DNA from 2 places in the Neobacillus sp. NPDC093182 genome. Region 2 is predicted to be linked to the other one. Evidence: a T-box and tRNA genes for the amino acid it is inferred to sense, from the RefSeq annotation. Region 2 holds a T-box; the other holds one or more tRNA genes.

Region 1 (10,044 bases), on a different contig from region 2:
ACGGGGAGGTTTGGCACCTCGATGTCGGCTCATCGCATCCTGGGGCTGTAGTCGGTCCCAAGGGTTGGGCTGTTCGCCCATTAAAGCGGTACGCGAGCTGGGTTCAGAACGTCGTGAGACAGTTCGGTCCCTATCCGTCGTGGGCGCAGGAAATTTGAGAGGAGCTGTCCTTAGTACGAGAGGACCGGGATGGACGCACCGCTGGTGTACCAGTTGTCTTGCCAAAGGCATCGCTGGGTAGCTATGTGCGGACGGGATAAGTGCTGAAAGCATCTAAGCATGAAGCCCCCCTCAAGATGAGATTTCCCATAGCGTCAAGCTAGTAAGAACCCTGAAAGATGATCAGGTTGATAGGTCAGAGGTGGAAGCGCGGTAACGTGTGGAGCTGACTGATACTAATCGTTCGAGGACTTAACCAATTTTTAAGGTGAACTCGTTTTACAAACTTCTTCTGAAATTATCTAGTTTTGAGGGAATGATTCCTCAATTAAATAGTCTGGCAGCAATGGCGAGAAGGTCACACCCGTTCCCATACCGAACACGGAAGTTAAGCTTCTCAGCGCCGATGGTAGTTGGGACTTTGTCCCTGTGAGAGTAGGACGTTGCCAGGCTACCCCTTTGGGGCCATTTTTTTGCTCGAAATTTATTACGGCCCCTTGGTCAAGTGGTTAAGACACCTCCCTTTCACGGAGGTAACACGGGTTCGAATCCCGTAGGGGTCACCAAACTTTTTCGCGCTAGCGAAAATAACTTTCTTTTCAAACCAGCTTAAAGAACTTTCTTTTATGTGGAGGATTAGCTCAGCTGGGAGAGCATCTGCCTTACAAGCAGAGGGTCGGCGGTTCGATCCCGTCATCCTCCACCAAAGTTTTTTCACGATAGTGAAAATAACTTTCAATTTTTTACGAAGTGAAGTTAATCTTCGATATATGCCGGGGTAGCTCAATTGGTAGAGCAACTGACTTGTAATCAGTAGGTTGGGGGTTCAAGTCCTCTCGCCGGCACCATGCTACTTACTTCTAAGAACTATTTGTATGAGCCATTAGCTCAGTTGGTAGAGCATCTGACTTTTAATCAGAGGGTCGAAGGTTCGAGTCCTTCATGGCTCACCAAGTTATCTTCAAAAGAAAATAACTTGCAAAATTAATTTCCAAATGCGGGTGTGGCGGAATTGGCAGACGCACCAGACTTAGGATCTGGCGCCGCAAGGCGTGGGGGTTCGACTCCCTTCACCCGCACTTAAGTTTTTTAACTGTAAAATAACTCACTATAAATGCGGAAGTAGTTCAGTGGTAGAACACCACCTTGCCAAGGTGGGGGTCGCGGGTTCGAATCCCGTCTTCCGCTCCAATGCTGCCGGGGTGGCGGAACTGGCAGACGCACAGGACTTAAAATCCTGCGGTAGGTGACTACCGTACCGGTTCGATTCCGGTCCTCGGCACCATTTTTGTAAGCTAACTAGTTATTTAATATTGCGCCCGTAGCTCAATTGGATAGAGTGTCTGACTACGGATCAGAAGGTTATGGGTTCGACTCCTTTCGGGCGCGCCATATTTTACGGGAAGTAGCTCAGCTTGGTAGAGCACTTGGTTTGGGACCAAGGGGTCGCAGGTTCGAATCCTGTCTTCCCGACCATCATTTACCAAATGGGGCCTTAGCTCAGCTGGGAGAGCGCCTGCTTTGCACGCAGGAGGTCAGCGGTTCGATCCCGCTAGGCTCCACTTATTCGGAGGAATACCCAAGTTTGGCTGAAGGGATCGGTCTTGAAAACCGACAGGCGGGTCATACCGCGCGGGGGTTCGAATCCCTCTTCCTCCTCCATAAATTCTAAATTCTTATTGTCGCGGGGTGGAGCAGTCTGGTAGCTCGTCGGGCTCATAACCCGAAGGTCGTAGGTTCAAATCCTGCCCCCGCAATTAAGTAATTTATTTTCAAGAAAAACACTTGAAAAAAATTGGTCCGGTAGTTCAGTTGGTTAGAATGCCTGCCTGTCACGCAGGAGGTCGCGGGTTCGAGTCCCGTCCGGACCGCCATTTTTTATATCAGTAGGTTAACTCTACTGTTGATATAGATATAGATTGTGTATGGCTCAGTAGCTCAGTCGGTAGAGCAAAGGACTGAAAATCCTTGTGTCGGCGGTTCGATTCCGTCCTGAGCCATCATTTTTTTTGGAATTTTATTGGTCTTTTATATATGGAGGGGTAGCGAAGTGGCTAAACGCGGCGGACTGTAAATCCGCTCCCTCGGGGTTCGGCGGTTCGAATCCGTCCCCCTCCACCAAAGTTTTTTGCGAAGCAAAATGTTTTCACCAAGGTGAAAATAACCATCATGGCGATTGTGGCGAAGTGGTTAACGCACCTGATTGTGGTTCAGGCATTCGTGGGTTCGATTCCCATCAGTCGCCCCATTAATCTTAATAAATTGGGTTAGCTCTTTAAGAGTCGGGCAGCATAGCCAAGTGGTAAGGCAGAGGTCTGCAAAACCTTTATCCCCGGTTCAAATCCGGGTGTTGCCTCCAAATTTTAATATGCGGGTGTAGTTTAGTGGTAAAACCTCAGCCTTCCAAGCTGATGTTGTGAGTTCGATTCTCATCACCCGCTCCAATTATGGGCCTATAGCTCAGCTGGTTAGAGCGCACGCCTGATAAGCGTGAGGTCGATGGTTCGAGTCCATTTAGGCCCACCAGAATTTTTTGCGAAGCAAAATACCTTTCGATTGTTCCGCAGTAGCTCAGTGGTAGAGCTATCGGCTGTTAACCGATCGGTCGTAGGTTCGAGTCCTACCTGCGGAGCCATTTTTTTAAGCTAAGGACAGTAAGCCTGATCCTTTTTAAAATAGTTAATATTCCATAATAAAACCATCTTTAAGAAAATAGCCATTTTCTTAAAGATGGTTTTTCTTTGTCTAAATACCGCCTTGGGTTTTCAGTACGGCTTAATCACATTTAATAACCCTTTAGGAATGGTACGCGCTTCTTTTATTTCCTCTTTGTACTTCGCCTTCACTTTTTAACCCTTTCACTAGTGAGAAGGACATGACGACCATAATGATCGCAAAAGGGAGGGCAGCTGCGATGGAAGCAGTTTGCAAAACGTTCAAACCGCCAGCTAAAAGCAATACTGCAGCGAGAGCGGATTGAATGACACCCCATGTCATTTTTATTTTATTTGAGGGATTTAATGTACCGCCTTCACTTAGCATTCCTAATACAAAGGTTGCGGTATCGGCGACCGTTATATAATAAATTGCTACAACCGCAAACCCTAATATACTTAACACCGAACTTAATGGAAGATAATCAAAGAATGTAAAGATAGACAATGAAACGTTTTCGGTAATATTTTTTGCAAGGTCATGGTTGCCTGTTTTTTGAACAAGCTCAAGCGCAGAGCCGCCAAATATGGACATCCAGAGACAGGTTCCGAGGGTAGGAACAACCAATACGCCAATAACAAACTCCCTTACTGTTCTTCCTTTTGAAACCCTGGCGATAAACATACCCACAAATGGTGCCCAGGCAATCCACCATGCCCAGTAAAAAAGCGTCCAGGAGGCAATCCATTCTCCTTCACCAAAGGGCTTTAGCCTTAAACTCATATGTATAAAGTCACTAATATAAAGACCCGTTGTATTAAAAAAGACTTTAATGACAGTCAGAGTTGGACCAACGATTAGAATCAGCAGCATGATCGCAAAAGATAGGATCATCGCAGCATTAGATAAGTATTGGATACCCCTTTCTAAACCTGTATTGATGGAAATGATAAAAATAACTGTTGCGACCACAATCACAATCATTTGAACAAATAACTGATTGGGAACACCGAATATGTCATGCATTCCGGCCGTCACCTGCATGGCACCAAGACCCAATGAGGTTGCGATACCAAAGACTGTTGCAAAGATGGACAGGATATCAATAGTTTTTCCAATCGGTCCGTAAATTCTGTCTCCTAATATCGGATGGAAGGTCGAACTTATGGCTGCCGGCAGCCTTTTATTATATTGAAAAAAGGCAAGGGCTAGACCGATTACTGTGTAAATAGCCCATGGATCTAGGCCCCAATGGAAAAATGTATATTTCATCGCCGTATTGGCTGCGTCAACCGTATAAGCTTCCCCATAAGGCGGGGTTGTATAGTGCGTTACAGGTTCGGCAACACTCCAGTACACAATTCCGATTCCCATCCCAGCACCGAATAACATGGCAAGCCAAGAGGCAGTGTTAAAATCAGGACGGTCTGTTTCCTTTCCCAGCCGAATATCACCATATTTAGAGAACAATAAATATATTGAAAAGATAACAAAGAATAGGGTAGCACCAAGATACACCCACCCAAGGTAATCGATCGAACCACTATAAATAATATCGGTAACTTTGGCGAGATTATCGGTAAAAAAGACTCCCCAAACAATAAAAATGAGCGTAAGTAATAATGAAATAATAAACACACTGTTTTCCTTATTGATTTTGCTGTCCATAGAAACCTCCTAGTAAAGCTTGGTGTCAGGTGAAATTTTTCAGTAAGGATAGGTTTTCGAAGGTAATCACTTATCAAGGAGGTTATATTGAAATTCCCACTTTTCCGTGTTTATCAACTCTTCCTGGGTGACCTCAAATCCACCTCCAAGGTAAACGGTTTGGTCATTAATTGCGACCACCATTGCTTCAACTATTGAGTCATTGTCTTTCTTTTTATAGATGTCTCCTAACGATGGCAGTAGTTCGCTAGTAGGCAGACCTAGGGTTCCGGTGTCCGTCAAGCTCTCGTCTCCATCATTTGCCTTGTCTTTATAATCGATAGGATTGCTATCAGCTGCGCGACCCGGTTCCATTAATAAATACTCATTATGTTTGACGCCATGAGAATTGCTTGTAATAACCCCTTTGTTGTCTGCCGTTTCAACCAATTCAATTTCATTTAATGAATAGGTATCGAGGGAATCTGGCATTGGATTGTTTATTAAAATGTATTCCCCTGATTTTGCTTTTCGGTCCTTTTTGAGCGTATATGCCTTATGATTAAAAATAAAGCTGTCATATTCCTTTGGCTTGTATTTTTCCACGCTTGCTGCATTGGTTATATGCTGTGATAAATCCCTAAGCTTAATAAGATGGACGGACAGTTTGTACATGGGTTTTACTCCATATACCTTATGTAACTCATTGTTAAAATAAACAAATTGTCCTTTTCTTACTTGATACAGTTTCACGGTTCAATCTCCCTCCAACACTATGTATATAATCACTCGAAGAAAATTTAATTCTATTATTAGTAGGTTGTCTTATAATGGAAAATACTATTCTGTTTAGAAGGGGGAAAGAGTTGAAGAAAAACGCATGAATCTAGCTGAATGGAGGTTTCATGCGGACAAAACAAGGCGAAAAAATCAAGGAACTGTCCGAATTCGGGTCTCATTCAGACAAGAGTGTGACCCTGAAGCAAAATAGGTTGAATAAAGCTGTGAAAAAAAAAAAGTCGCTATACTATCGGTCAAAATAGTACAAGCGACTTTCTTAATATTCATGGTGAAAATTTCTTAAAACAAAGATTAATTTCGAATTAAATAATCGAATGCACCTAAGGCAGCAGTAGCACCTGATCCCATAGAGATAATGATCTGCTTATAAGCACTATCTGTACAGTCACCAGCCGCATATACGCCCGGAATGCTAGTAGCACCATGCTTGTCCACAATAATCTCACCGAAGCGAGTGCGTTCAAGGGTACCCTCTAACCAATCTGTGTTTGGTACAAGACCGATTTGAACGAAAATACCTTCTAATTCGATGTGCTTAATTTCTTCTGTTTCACGATCCATATAGGAAATACCATTTACCTTGTCAGTACCGGTAATTTCTTTTGTTTGAGCATTCAGAATAACCGTTACATTAGGCAGGCTGTAAAGACGGTCTTGAAGCACTGAGTCAGCTTTTAACTCTGCTGCAAACTCAAGAACGGTTACATGCTTAACGATACCTGCAAGGTCGATAGCCGCCTCAATACCGGAATTCCCGCCGCCAATAACAGCAACACGTTTTCCAGCAAACAATGGACCATCACAGTGTGGGCAGTATGCTACACCTTTGTTTTTAAACTCGGCTTCGCCTGGGACACCAACATTACGCCAGCGTGCACCCGTTGAAAGGATAACGGCTTTACTCTTAAGAACAGCACCGTTTTCGAGTTCAATTTCTATAAGATCTTTCTTTTCTAAACGTTTTGCGCGTTGTAAGTTCAAAACATCCACGCCATAGTCTTTGACATGCTCTTCAAGGCTTGCAGCAAGTTTAGGACCTTCTGTATATTTCGTACCGATAAAGTTCTCAATACCCATCGTGTCCATAACCTGACCGCCAAAACGTTCAGCCACAATACCTGTACGGATACCTTTTCGAGCTGCATAAATGGCTGCACTTGCACCAGCAGGACCCCCGCCGACAACGAGCACATCGTATGGATCTTTATCAGAAAGCTCAGCTGCATCTGGACCAGTGCCCATTTTAGCGAGGATTTCCTCAATTGTCATACGACCGCTGCCAAAACTTTCTCCATTTAGGAAAACAGTTGGAACTGCCATGATGTTCTTGCTTTCAACTTCAGTTTTAAAAGCAGCACCGTCAATCATGGTATGAGAAATACCAGGGTTGAGAATGCTCATTAAGTTTAGGGCTTGTACAACATCAGGACAGTTGTGGCAAGTTAGGCTGATGTAAGATTCAAAGTGATATTCACCTTTGATTGCTTTGATTTGTTCGATTACCTTTTGTTCTACTTTTGGTGCTCTTCCGCTAACCTGCAAGAGAGCCAGTACTAAGGAAGTAAATTCATGTCCTAGAGGAATACCAGCAAACGTTACTCCAGTGTCTTCGCCGATACGATTTACACTAAAGCTTGGTGTTCTCTCTAGTTCTGTTTTTTCAACCTTAATGTTAGAAGACATGGTTGCCAATTCATCGATTAATAGCAGCATGTCGCGAGATACGTCATCGGTTCCTGCGCTGACTTTAAGAAGGATATCGCCTTCCATCAGTTGAAGATACTGGGATAACTGAGCTTTTATATCTGCATCTAGTAACATATTTATCTACTCCTTAAATTTTTCCTACTAGGTCAAGGCTTGGCTTAAGTGTTTCAGAACCTTCTTGCCATTTAGCTGGGCAAACTTCACCAGGATTGTTGCGAACATATTGTGCTGCTTTAATTTTGTTAACAAGTGTGCTTGCGTCACGGCCAATACCGTCTGCGTTGATTTCCATTGCTTGTACCACGCCGTCTGGATCGATGATGAAAGTTCCGCGTTGTGCAAGACCTTCTTCTTCATCTAGTACATCAAATGCGCGAGTAAGCTTTTGAGATGGGTCACCAATCATAATATATTCAATCTTGCTGATAGCTGGAGAGTGGTCGTGCCATGCTTTGTGAGTGAAATGAGTATCTGTTGATACAGAATATACTTCAACGCCAAGATCTTTTAACGTTGCGTATTCGTTCTGTAAGTCTTCTAATTCAGTAGGGCATACGAATGTGAAATCTGCTGGGTAGAAGCAAACAACGCTCCATTTACCTTTAAAGTTTTGATCTGAAACAGTGATGAAATCTCCGTTTTGATATGCGTTTGCTGTGAATGCTTGTACTTCTTTACCGATTAATGACATAGTGTATTTCCTCCTAAAATAATTTTGAGAATGGTTAACATCAAATACTAATAACTAAATTAGAATAATTCTAATACAATGTTTATTATTATATAAAAGCACCCATCTTGTCAACCATTATGTTTTATTTTTTCCATGCTTTGTTTCATGGTTATTCCATATCATGTAATCGACCCATATCTCATCAGCTAATTCTCAAATAAGACTGTTTTTCTCATTAAAAAGCGAATTAGGAGATAAAATGGGAGGGACCGTGTAATCTCCCTCAAACGCAAAAAGCCAATGGACAGAACTCCATTGGCTTTTTTATCTATTGGCTGTGTTAAATTTGTCTGTTGATTTGCGCTCCAGGCACTGCCCCGTCCTCCCGCAGGAGTCTTCGTGCCTTCCGCGTAAATCAACAGAGTGCTAAAAATCAACATTTAGCTTTAACACAGCCTAACTATTATAAGTGAATTTTTTTAGAACGGAATCTTGAATCATTTTTTCTGTCTTTATGATGGTACGCGCTTCCTCAGGTTTATTTTTTCTAATAATAGAAAAGAGGAGGTTTGCCCCCGTTTCTCCTAGCTTTCTGACCGGTATTTCTACACTCGTCAGGGAAGGGGTCAGAAAGGGAATAAAACTTGAATTACTGTAACCCACAACGGATAAATCGTGTGGAATGGAAACGCCGAGTTCTGTTGCACTTTTATAAATGCTGATGACTTTTAAATCATCAGTGGCCAACACGGCTGAAGGGCGGTTTGCTCCTAAAATCAGCTTCCTGGCTGCAAGGCTGCCTGTTTCTACGTTGTAGCCGCCGTCAATCATCCATTCGTCCTGCACTTGCAATTGATGATCCTCCATACAAGCTTTATAACCTTTTAGGCGATCTATGGAAACATGATATTCAAGTGGAGAGTGTACACAGGCAATCTTTTTGTGACCTTGTTCGATTACATATTTTGTTAACTCATAACTATCATGGTAGTTATCGGTATCGACAGAATATATATTGTTATATTTACCATCGACTTTACCAATGACAACGATTGGAATATTAAAAACATCAAGCTGTTTGAACAATTCTTCATTAGTAGGCGAACTCAACATGATGATTCCTTTAATCATTTTTCCTTTTATTTTGGTGATGCACTTCTCGAGTTCATCCTTACTGTTTTTTGCAGTTTGCAGGATGACATCGAAATTTTCTTCTTCCGCTTTTTCTGCTACCGTCTGGAGGATTTCTGAGAAATATGGATTGTTTGCTGTCGTCTTTGCAGACCGAGAGACAACCATGATGGCATCAAAACTGGAGGATAGAGCCCTGGCCAATTTGCTAGGCTGGTAATTCAATTCTTCAATTGCTTTGATGACACGATTTCTGGCATCTTCAGAAATATTGGTCTGATTATTTAATACACGGGACACGGTTGATTTAGAAACGTTTGCAACCCGGGCAATATCATATATGGTGTAGCCCAATAAAGCTCCTCCTCTCAAGATGAAAATACACGTTATTACTGAATTCGATTACATATATCATCACTTTATCCTATTAATTTAGTCAATATACAAATTATATGGATGAAAATTGAATCAAGCAACAACAATTTAGTAGTTTACGTTTAATAGTTTTTACCAATAAATATTGTACCTATTTGATTGACAGAAAGAGTTATCTATAATATATTTATCACGTGGTAGCGGTACCAGTGATAATTAATTTATTTTTTTTACTAGATTTGGGAGCGGTACCACAAAAAACTGTTATTTTTTTTGGCTTGGATGGGAGCGGTACCATTGGGGTTCATATGTAAAAGGTATCTCAGCTTGTTCATTCTTTTACGTTATGGGCAGCGCTCCAAAAACTTATATATTGGTAAAGAAATTAATGATGAAACTAACTTTCTATGGAATTGGTGCATTTTTAACTCGAATTGGGAACGGTACCACAAAGGAGGATTCTATGAGAACAATTAAAGAAAGACTTTCATTTATTTATGAGGATTATGATGTTGATTCACTTTGGAAAAGCATTGAGGAGCGTATGGCAAAAACAAAAGCGCTGCCCCTTAAGCCAAGGAAACAAAACTGGGATCAACGCGATGTGTTTCTGATTACATATGGCGACCAATTTCAGGAAAATAACCAACCCACACTAAACACTTTTAAAAAGATGTTTGATAAGTACTTAGCGGATAAGTTTGAGATTGTGCATTTACTGCCTTTTTATCCATACTCGTCGGATGACGGTTTTTCCGTTATTGATTACAAGAAAGTAAATCCAATCTTGGGTGATTGGGAGCAAATTAATGAGCTTTCAGGTTCTGCTCGGATTATGTTTGATGATGTATGTAACCATATCTCTGCTAAGAGTGACTGGTTTCAAGAATTCTTAA
Region 2 (10,044 bases):
TAAGAAACGCTGGTTTTCAAAATGTAGAAGTATTAAAAGAAGATACAATCTTTGAAGGTATTCAATTAATTAAAACAAAAGGCGAGCATGGAAGAGGCGAAATCTTAAAGCTTGCGGGTCAAGTATGTGGCGTTATAATCAAACACCCATCTGAGAAAACATTATATGTGGCTGGAGATACTGTGTGGTACGATGCAGTCCAAGAAGTAATCGACACACATAAGCCAGAAATCATTGTAGTCAATGCTGGTGACAACCAATTCTTCGAGGGCGGTTCTCTGGTCATGGGGAAAGATGATGTTTATAAAGTGTATAAGGCTGCTCCTAACGCAAAAATTATTGCTGTCCACATGGAAGCAGTAAACCATTGGGCATTGTCTAGAGAAGAATTAAAAAGCTTTATTAATGAAAAAGGAATCTCCTCTATTGTTTTAGTTCCTGAGGACGGAGAAGCCTACTCATTTTAAGTGAAAAGCAGACGGAATAATAACATTTCCGTCTGTTTGGTCCTCAAAATAATAAAATTAACAACGCATATTTAAATCTGCAATGACTTTTTCTACTTTATTGTACAATTCTTCTGGTGTAAGATTCTCCATCAGCAAGGAACCCACCACTGCGTCTTTCCCTTTTGCCTTTCCTCCAACAAATAAATTGTTAATTAAATAACACTACATTTCTATAAAACAGAACTTTTTATTTGCTAATAATTCAGGTTTACCAACGCACCACTTATCAACAAAAAGGAAATAAAAAAATGCCGCAATGTAATTGCGGCAAATTGAATAGGGTAACACGACGAAAAAATGTTCCAAATGGTATTTATATTAAACCATATTTATTAAAGCTATTATAAATACCATCTTCATTGTGTGTATCGGTAATATCGTCAGTTGCCTTCTTAACTGCTTCTTTTGCATTCCCCATAGCAATACCGTGTTGAACAAATGCAAGCATTTCTAAATCGTTCAATCCATCCCCGTAAGCAAAAGTATTTTCTTTATCAATTTTTAAATACTGAAGCAACGTTGAGATGGCTGTTGCCTTGTGAATACCAGGAACTGATAATTCTCCGCTATTTAACCAGAGTTCCATCAACATCCATAAAAATAATTTTCTTCATGCTTACACCTGCTCTAACTTTCTTATAGTATTAATTTTACAAATTTACGTTTGCCTACTTGAAGAATTAAGCCGTCGGTAATCCTAACGTGTAATTGTGAATCGTCTACCTGAGCTCCATTCACTTTTACACCTCTATTTGCAATCATTCTCCTAGCTTCACTTTTGGAGCTTAGCATTTCCAAATCAACTAGCAGGTTAATGATTGAAGTTTCTCTTTCTCCCTGCCACTGCATAACAGGTATTTCATCTGGAAGAGAACCTTTTTGAAAGACTGAGATAAAATCATTTTGTGCCGTTTCTGCCGCTTCATGCCCGTGGTAGATTCTTACAATGGTCTTAGCAAGAAGCATTTTTGCATCTCTCGGATGCAATTCACCTGTTTCCATTCTTGACTTTACAGATTGAATTTGTTCGAGAGTTAAATCCGTTATCAATTCGAAATACTTGTGCATTAATTCATCTGGAATGGACATTGCTTTCCCGTACATTTCTTGAGGAAGTTCATCGATCCCAATGTAGTTTTTCTTTGATTTAGACATCTTCTCGACCCCATCAAGCCCCTCTAATAAAGGCATTAACAAGGCTACTTGCTTCTCTTTTCCAAACTTTTCTTGAAAATGCCTTCCCATTAGGATATTAAAATGCTGGTCTGTTCCACCTAGTTCAATATCGGATTCCAGGACAACAGAATCGTAACCCTGCATTAAAGGGTAGAAAAATTCATGAAGAGAGATTGGCTTGCCAACTGCAATGCGTTCTTCAAAATCGTCCCTTTCTAAAAGTCTTGCTACGGTTATTTTTCCTGCTAGTTTGATGACATCTTCAAAGTTTAATTTTGATAGCCATTTAGAGTTATAGTGTAACTCGACTTTTTCCATATCTATAACCTTTGCAAATTGTTCGAAGTATGTTTTCGCATTGTGCTTTACTTCTTCATCTGTTAATTGTTTTCTAGCTACTGATTTTCCTGTCGGATCTCCAATTTTCCCTGTAAAATCTCCAATAATTAGTTGGATAACATGTCCATTCTCTTGAAACTGCCTCATTTTATTTAGGACAACGGTATGCCCAAGATGTACATCTGGAGCCGAAGGATCTAAGCCTAATTTTATTTTTAGCGGTTTATTCTCTAATAGGGACCTGGCTATTTTATTTTCTAACTCTTCTGTTGGAATAATTTCTTTTACACCCTGGCTGTAAATAGCCATCTGCCTTTTCACTTCAGTTTGTTGTTCCGGGTTTAATTGCTCCATTAAATTACTCATTTTTTTGTTCCTCCTAGAAAAATATAAAAAACCACATCCCAAAAAAGGGACGTGGTTTAACTTTTACACGCGGTACCACCCTTATTGAAGGATATAATCCTTCCACTTAACGATTAACGGCTCGACCGTTCTTTGCTTATTATTTTTGCAAAGAAAGCTCAAGGAATGTAATTCGTGTTATCTTTGTATCGATTTGCACCAACCACCGATTCTCTGTTAACAGGGAGATAACGACTACTGGATTTCCCATCATAGCTTTTTCATTATTTTATTGTTATGCATCAAAAATCATTTTCCCGAATTACTTTTCTAAGTAATTTCGTCATGCTTTTTTGTTCATCTATCGACAATCCCGAAACAATCTCGACTTCTCCTTTGTGGAATCGTGGATAAAGATCCTCCATCACGTTCTTTCCCTTTTCTGTTAAAGTAACGTAGGTAATTCTTCTGTCCCTATTGTCGCTTTTTCTGTAACACAACTCTTTTCCTTCAAGTGTTTTGGTTATATTACTAATCGTAGCTTTTGAGACCCCAGCAGACTGTGCTAATTTTTTTGTCTCAATTGAATCCCATATCCACAAATCATATAGCATCGAGAATGCAGTCCATGATAACCCATATTCAGATAAAACTTCCTGTTCCATTTTGTTTCTTAATCCTTGTGCCACCCGATACAAAATTGTAACCACTGCAATAGCAGCTAGATTTAACGAGTCATTGGGGATTTTAGTTAATCGATTAATTGTATCAATTTCTTCAGGAAGTAGTTCTCCAACCTCATTAAATGAATGAATATTGAATCACCTCTTTAAATTTTCAAAATCATTAGCTATGAAACGATAATACCAAAAAAAAGTATTTAATGCAAGGAAGCTTTTGCTAAAAATATTGTAAAAGTCAGGTGAACGATTTGTCAACCTGGTTAGCTTTTTCATTTTTCACATTTGAATATTATTAAGTTTTATAGAACTTTAATAAACCTTTAGCTGGTAATCTAGTCAGCAAACAACTATATAATTAAACTAAAGCTTCCCATAAGATGCAACAAGTAAAGCGATTGCTCTTATTGAACAATCGCCACCGTTTTAAGTGAGATTTTGTTATAGGAAAAAGTTTCCCTAAATTAGTCCCAAATTGTCCCCAAGTCAAACTGGAAGAAAGCTTGGGAGACTTAGGTTTTAATAAGAAAACAATACATTCTTTTCTTTAAGTGTTTTTTCAAGTCTTTTCAATTTTTTAATCGATTCTTCTGATGATCGTTTACCAATTTCAATTACCAATGCATCTATCAATGCAATGATAGGAATAACTGAAAATTGTTCTTTACTAACTTCTACTTTCAACGTTACGGACGCATATGAAATAACTGGACAAGAGATATAGTCTGTTATCAATATAATGCTATTGCCTAGTTCATAGGCTAGCTTAACGGCTTCAACAACTCGATTAGTGTATGGTTCGAATGCAAAAACCACTAAAACTTCATCCTTTTCAAATTGTAAAATCTTATCGTAAATCACCTCCGTATCATGGCTTAGTTGCCTTATCTTAAAATAGAATTCTCCAAGCAACTGTTCAAAATATAATGCAGTTGCTTTGTACGGCCGACTACCCAAAACATTGATAAAACTTGATTTTTCTATGATATCAATAGCCTTTTCAAAATTTTGCATTAAATCGGAGTCTAATGATTTGTTTAATAAATTTACGGATTCTTTCCAAACTTGGACTAAAGTTGGAACTTTTCCTTCCTCTTCCTCTTTTTGAATCTCTGTAATTGAATTCTTCAATGTCCATCTTGATTCGGAAGGGAACGATTCATCGTAGATATCTTTTCGTAAATCATTAAAGTTTTCATAACCCAAGGCATTTAACGTACGCATTACAGTTGAAATTCCAACATTGGCATTATTGGCAAGCTCTTTAACTGTTATCAATCCGATTGACTGATAATTTTTTAGAATATAATCGCATAACTGTCTTTGTTTTTTTGGAAAAGAATCTTTAATATCAAGTATTTTATTAATAGTTGTTCTTGGATTATCTATACTCATTTAAATCCCCTTTTTTCCTTCATTTTGTAGATTATCCGTCAAAATTGATAAGTTAAGTCCATTATAACTCATATATGTAAAAATGGCCCAATTCGAAAAGGACGCCGTCTGAATGGCGTCCGATACTATTTTCATATTGTTTTATAACTTATTTAATTATATCCTTTCTTTCAAAATTATGACGACGAGAATTTAATAATTGAATAAGGATTATTAATCGCTTCAAGGTACTTTCTAAAGTCTTGGACTGAAAGGTTGACCGTTGTTGTGTTTACATTAGGATGGAAGTTAATCGTGTCTTTATCAAGTAAATCACTGTCAAATACAACATGCACATGGTTATCCGTATCATTTATCAAGCCGAAAGCGCCAACTGCTCCGGGATAAACCTTTAAATATTTTTTAAGTCTTTCCGGAGAACCAAAACTCAACGGAGTGCTATCAATAAGCTTTGATAAACTTTTCAAATCTACATCCTTATCTTCTGATACAATCACTAAAAAATGTTTATCCCCTTTTCGATTTCTTAAAAATAAATTTTTAGTATGTCCTCCGGGAATAGTGATATCCAATTTACGTATTTCTTCAACTGTAAAAACCGGGACATGTTCATACCTTTTAAAGGAAATCTTTAATTTTTCTAAAACATCATATACACTTTTTTCCTGCTCTAGTAGCATCATCTTGGGCTTTTCTCCTCTCGCTTTTCTTTGCCTTAGACCGTCCATCTGCGACGAGAATTGCTGAATACAAAACCAATGCGATTCCTAACACCTGCCATCCCCGTAGATGTTCTCCAAGAAAAAGTACTCCAGTTACTACTGCAATGATGGGTTCTATTGTTGCTAAAATGGAAGCCTTGCTAGCTTCTAAATGTTTAAGTCCTGATGTATACAAAACAAAAGCTGCAACCGTTGCTACTAACGCTAACAACACCGCTGACATCCAAACATCTACATATTGGAATTTATCAGTCTTCTTTAAAATGTCACTTGTCAATAACATGAAAATACTCGTATAAAGAAATGTGTACGTTGTAATTGTCAATGCAGAATACCGTTTGGTTACAGGTTTGCTGAAAATACTGTACAACGCATAGCAAAATCCAGATAGAATCCCCATTAACAAGGTTTTCATATGTATACCTTCTTGGCCGAGCGGCAGTAGACCTACAACAAATGCACAACCTGTAATAGCAAGAGCAAGTGCCCAACCTTTACGAATGGTCAAGGGCTCTTTAAAAAAGAGCCGAGACAGGATGGTTACAAACAGTGGGCCTGTATACAAAAGTGTTACGGCAAGGGATAAACTCGATTGAGAAAAAACTTCAAAATAAAAAAAGTTAAATAAAGCGATACTAAAAATTCCCGCACAAGCGAAAAAAATATGATCTTTTAATCTGGTACGTAACTGCTCCCGATAAAATGCTGTCATAATTAGAATTAAGATAACAAAGGTAAAAATACCCCGAATGGCAACTACGTCCCAAGCTGTAAAGCCGCGAGCATACAATGGAGTAATAAATAAACCAATAAGTCCCCAACATACCGCACCAGCTATTGTAATGATGTAAACTCTTAAACTCGTCCGTTTTTCCATTTTATGCACCTCATATTTCCATGAAGGGATTGACTCCAATTTATCACTTTGCCACAAATCGGGTCAACCCTTCATAGAAACTCACTTGATTCCTGCTTTCTCACAAAGCTTTTCTTTTTAACCGTTTTTCCTCATTGCAATACTTTCTGTCCTTCGTGAAGTGCCTTTGTTTATAGAGCTGGTCTCTGCTAAACTCATATTCTTTGTTTCAGGGGCCATGATGAGAGAGACTAAGAACCCGATAAAAAACAATGCCCCACAAATATACAACGTTGCTGCCAAACCGAAATTAGACAAAATGGCCGGGAAGAAAAACGTTCCAATGGCAGAGGCGATACGGGTTACCCCTGTGATAAAGCCCATTGCTGTGCCCCGAATATGGGTTGGGAATAGCTCATTCGGATATATCCACTCATGAGCTCCCATCGCAGTATTAAACGTTCCATAAACGATAAAGAGAACGAGGATAAACATAAACGATATATTCATTCCAGACGTTGCTCCTAGTATAAATAAAGCGATGGAAGATACTATAAATGGAATAATAAGTGTAGGTCTTCGTCCGTATTTTTCCAATAAATAAAGGGCAGGAATCAAGCCGGCAAGATAGACGATATTAATAACTGCCGCTCCCAGATATTCCTTCGTCCCATTAGCAAATCCAAATTGTGCAAGGATCTCAGGGATATAGGTTCCTATTCCAAAGGTGGGGATGACTTGAAGCGACCAGAAAACAGATACGAAAAATACCCATTTCCCATAACCATTTCGGAATATATCGAGAAAGCTGGTTTTCTCAGTGGACTCTTGTTCTTCCGACATGATGACATTATCCCCAAATATTTTCTGTACAATTGAGTTTGCTTCTTTTTCCCTTCCTTTGTTAGCCAGCCAACGAGGGGATTCCGGCATATTTAAACGTGCGAAAAGCATGAGGAGTACTGGAATCGCAGTGCTTGCAAGCATCCATCTCCAGCTCGTATCACCCATGGATAGCAAAAAGTAACCAACCAAATAGGAACTGGCGTAACCGACATACCAGAATCCATTAAGCCCTCCAAGTAAGGCACCGCGATTTTTTTTCGGAGAAAATTCCGCCATCAAGGCCCCTGCAATGGGATAATCTGCACCTACAGCAATACCTAAAATAAATCGTAAAATGACCAACTGCATTGGATCAGTGACAAAAAACTGAAGGACTGACACAGCAAACATGACCAGCATGTCGATGAGAAACATCGTCTTCCTGCCAATAATGTCTGTAAGGTAGCCTCCAATTACACCACCAACAAACATCCCCGCAAGAGTTGCCATTCCAATCAGGCCAATCATGGTTAGCGACATATCGAAATAAGTCTGCATGACAGCAAGTGCTACCGCAATAATTCCGATAATATACCCATCGATAAATGTACTCCCACTGGCATAGGCGAACATTTTATAATGGAATCCACTTAAAGGCAGGTCTTCCATTGTGCGGACTTTATTCATAAATTCCCTCCTAGTATGGCAATAATTTTTTTATATGATTAGTTCGTACAAATGAAATATCACAGATGGTCCTCAAATCACATGGTCCCAGTCTTTAAGCTATTATCACTTTTCAATCTCTAAAGTCTTGCTGATATTGCGAAGTAAACGTTTGCATTTTAGCGGTTGAGGAATTAGTAATTTCAATTGAGATTAACTAATTCTCTCAACAAAATTCTTGAAATTAATTAGAAACCGCAGCCTTGAGTTTCTTCTCTTTTTGAGATTCAAAAATCCCGAATTCTAGTAAGCTATTAATATTTTGTGCTGCAGTGAATCCTGTTTGAATAGCTGTTTCAGTATAAAAGGTGCCTAAATAATCACCTGCTAAGAACAATCGACCCGCAGATTTTGTTAAAATTGGTTGTATTTTTTCACGACCTGGGAATACGTAAGCGGATCCAAATGGAAATTTATTTACCTGAGCCTCAACCACATGATCACTAAAACCAGGAAATATTTCATTTAAATCTTTCAAATAGATTTGAATAATTTCCTCATCAGATTTATCAATGAGCCGGCGCCCACTTTCCCCCGGTGAAAATGTCATAAAACTACTACCTGGCTGCCTATGGGTTTCCATCGAACGTACTAAATTAGATTGATGAAGAATAATGTCAAATGACCTTTTAGGCGTAGCAAAAGAATATACATCATCCCAAACTTGAGGTCCTGTTTCATTTGTTAAAAATGCTGCACTAACATGTGGACCATAAGTAACCTGACCAAGAGCGTCTGCAATTTCTGGGTCAATATTTTTTGCTATTTTTTTTGTGATGGTGGCAGGTGTCGCGAGTACTGCATAACGTGCTTCCTCCACATGCTTCACACCATTTTGAATATAGCTCACTACAACGGAGTCCTCTTTCTGAAGAACCTCTAAAACGTTTGCATTTAGTTGAACCCGTTCGCCTAATGTTGTTGCAATCGTGTTCGTAAGCGTTGATGGCCCCCCAACAATATTTCTCGATAACCCTTCACTTTTGTTCCATATCAAGTTGAAATACCCTACACCTGACCCTGCTGTCATTGTCTCTGGACTGCCAGTCGAACGGCTGACGGTAGGTCTAAAAATCGCATCTGCGTCTGGTGGTAATTTACCAGTAAAGTCAGCAAAAGTTCGATCACTCATAAATTCTAAAATTCTTTGTTGTTGAACTCTATCGTTCTCTCCTGGACGTTTCTTTGCCATTTTGCCATATTTGATAACAGCTGCACGCACTTTCGCACCTGCACGTATCATAGCAAATCTAGCTTTCCATGACATAGGGACCCTAAATGGAAATAGTTCAACTCGACCACCTACAAGCAACTTTCCATTCAAAGACATGGCAGTTAATATTCCAGGTACAGGTGCTGCAGATGTTCCCACAGATTGGAATAATTCATCAGTAGCTGATCCGGCTCCAGCATATAGATGTCCACCCCAATTTAACCAATATTCTCCTCGGCGTTCTGAACGTACACGGCCACCAATACGATCATCGGATTCTAAAAGTAAAATATCATGGTGTTTAAGGCGCCAGGCAGCGGACAACCCAGCTAGTCCACCGCCTATGATTATTACATCTTTCATTGGTTTTCCTCCTATCCCTTGTGTTTATTATTCTCCTAATTCAATTAATGTTGATTCACTCTTAGTTCCCCTAATTCATTTAATATTTTTTCTATCTTTGTTTTGAACTTTTCGGAAGCAGGCACTAGTGGTAATCTACTTGGTCCTCCTGATAATCCTAGTACTTCCAAGCCAGCCTTTACGGTTCCTGGAATCGTTTCTTCTTCAATAGCATTATATAACTCTAGCAGTTCCTGATTTAATTTAGTCGCTTCTTTTAAGTTGTTCTCATTTACGATTAAATCATATAGTTTTGCTAACTTTTTCGGGGCCAAGTTGTGGACTAGTCCAATAGCACCATGTCCCCCTAATGCTAATGTAGGCAAGATTAAATGTTCAAATCCAGTAAGTACCGCAAAGTTTGGATTGTCTTTTGTCAATGCAATAAGTTTAGAAGTATGCAGTCCATCAGCAGTATTTTTAATACCTACAATTCCATCTATTTGACTTATTTCATGAATTAATTCTGGATCCAGTTCAACACCTGTAGCATCTGGATAATGATAGATTACAATTCCAATGCTAGAGTTTTCTGCTACTGCCTTGTAATGATCAATAATTCCTTGTCTACTAGTTGTCATATAATAAGGATTAATGACCAAGGCACAAGCTGCACCAACTTCAGCTGCGTATTTAGTAAGTTCAATTGTATCTTCTGTTCGATGACAGCCTGTACCCGCCATAACAGGTAATCTACCGTTTGATGTATCACACACGAATTTAATGACTTCTTTTCGTTCTTCCATGCTCATCAATGAGTATTCTCCAGTACTTCCTCCAACTAAAAGACAATTCATTCCTCCGTCTATCAAATGTTCTACTATGTGTTCTAGCCCCTTATAGTCAATACTGTTAT

Evidence for each region. A T-box is a leader RNA that pairs with one kind of tRNA and senses whether it is charged. The one in region 2 lies ahead of tyrS (tyrosine--tRNA ligase), so its partner is inferred to be a tRNA-Tyr.
Region 1: it encodes a tRNA-Tyr, which carries the amino acid that the T-box ahead of tyrS (tyrosine--tRNA ligase) is inferred to sense. The anticodon was not compared.

The regions. Positions count from the first base shown of each region.
Region 1 covers NZ_JBIVOI010000003.1:331,322-341,365, reverse strand. The annotation lists partial or broken rRNA gene ACIQAA_RS09045 (23S ribosomal RNA) at 1-419, shown strand, start outside; rRNA gene rrf (5S ribosomal RNA) at 496-611, shown strand; tRNA gene ACIQAA_RS09035 (tRNA-Glu) at 651-725, shown strand; tRNA gene ACIQAA_RS09030 (tRNA-Val) at 790-865, shown strand; tRNA gene ACIQAA_RS09025 (tRNA-Thr) at 932-1,007, shown strand; tRNA gene ACIQAA_RS09020 (tRNA-Lys) at 1,037-1,112, shown strand; tRNA gene ACIQAA_RS09015 (tRNA-Leu) at 1,157-1,238, shown strand; tRNA gene ACIQAA_RS09010 (tRNA-Gly) at 1,276-1,350, shown strand; tRNA gene ACIQAA_RS09005 (tRNA-Leu) at 1,356-1,444, shown strand; tRNA gene ACIQAA_RS09000 (tRNA-Arg) at 1,475-1,551, shown strand; tRNA gene ACIQAA_RS08995 (tRNA-Pro) at 1,559-1,635, shown strand; tRNA gene ACIQAA_RS08990 (tRNA-Ala) at 1,649-1,721, shown strand; tRNA gene ACIQAA_RS08985 (tRNA-Ser) at 1,729-1,821, shown strand; tRNA gene ACIQAA_RS08980 (tRNA-Met) at 1,843-1,916, shown strand; tRNA gene ACIQAA_RS08975 (tRNA-Asp) at 1,957-2,033, shown strand; tRNA gene ACIQAA_RS08970 (tRNA-Phe) at 2,087-2,159, shown strand; tRNA gene ACIQAA_RS08965 (tRNA-Tyr) at 2,196-2,280, shown strand; tRNA gene ACIQAA_RS08960 (tRNA-His) at 2,332-2,407, shown strand; tRNA gene ACIQAA_RS08955 (tRNA-Cys) at 2,445-2,518, shown strand; tRNA gene ACIQAA_RS08950 (tRNA-Gly) at 2,530-2,603, shown strand; tRNA gene ACIQAA_RS08945 (tRNA-Ile) at 2,609-2,685, shown strand; tRNA gene ACIQAA_RS08940 (tRNA-Asn) at 2,720-2,794, shown strand; gene ACIQAA_RS08935 (glycine betaine uptake BCCT transporter) at 2,956-4,482, opposite strand; gene ACIQAA_RS08930 (hypothetical protein) at 4,549-5,214, opposite strand; gene ahpF (alkyl hydroperoxide reductase subunit F) at 5,554-7,083, opposite strand; gene ahpC (alkyl hydroperoxide reductase subunit C) at 7,097-7,660, opposite strand; gene ACIQAA_RS08915 (LacI family DNA-binding transcriptional regulator) at 8,099-9,127, opposite strand; gene ACIQAA_RS08910 (alpha-amylase family glycosyl hydrolase) at 9,612-10,044, shown strand, end outside.
Region 2 covers NZ_JBIVOI010000008.1:70,874-80,917, forward strand. The annotation lists gene ACIQAA_RS15530 (MBL fold metallo-hydrolase) at 1-467, shown strand, start outside; partial or broken gene ACIQAA_RS15535 (nitrite reductase) at 546-656, opposite strand; gene ACIQAA_RS15540 (HAD family hydrolase) at 823-1,095, opposite strand; gene tyrS (tyrosine--tRNA ligase) at 1,146-2,390, opposite strand; T-box leader at 2,433-2,652, opposite strand; gene ACIQAA_RS15550 (MarR family transcriptional regulator) at 2,672-3,184, opposite strand; gene ACIQAA_RS15555 (MurR/RpiR family transcriptional regulator) at 3,569-4,444, opposite strand; gene ACIQAA_RS15560 (prolyl-tRNA synthetase associated domain-containing protein) at 4,621-5,127, opposite strand; gene ACIQAA_RS15565 (DMT family transporter) at 5,093-6,043, opposite strand; gene ACIQAA_RS15570 (MFS transporter) at 6,161-7,534, opposite strand; gene ACIQAA_RS15575 (protoporphyrinogen/coproporphyrinogen oxidase) at 7,758-9,149, opposite strand; gene dapA (4-hydroxy-tetrahydrodipicolinate synthase) at 9,194-10,044, opposite strand, start outside.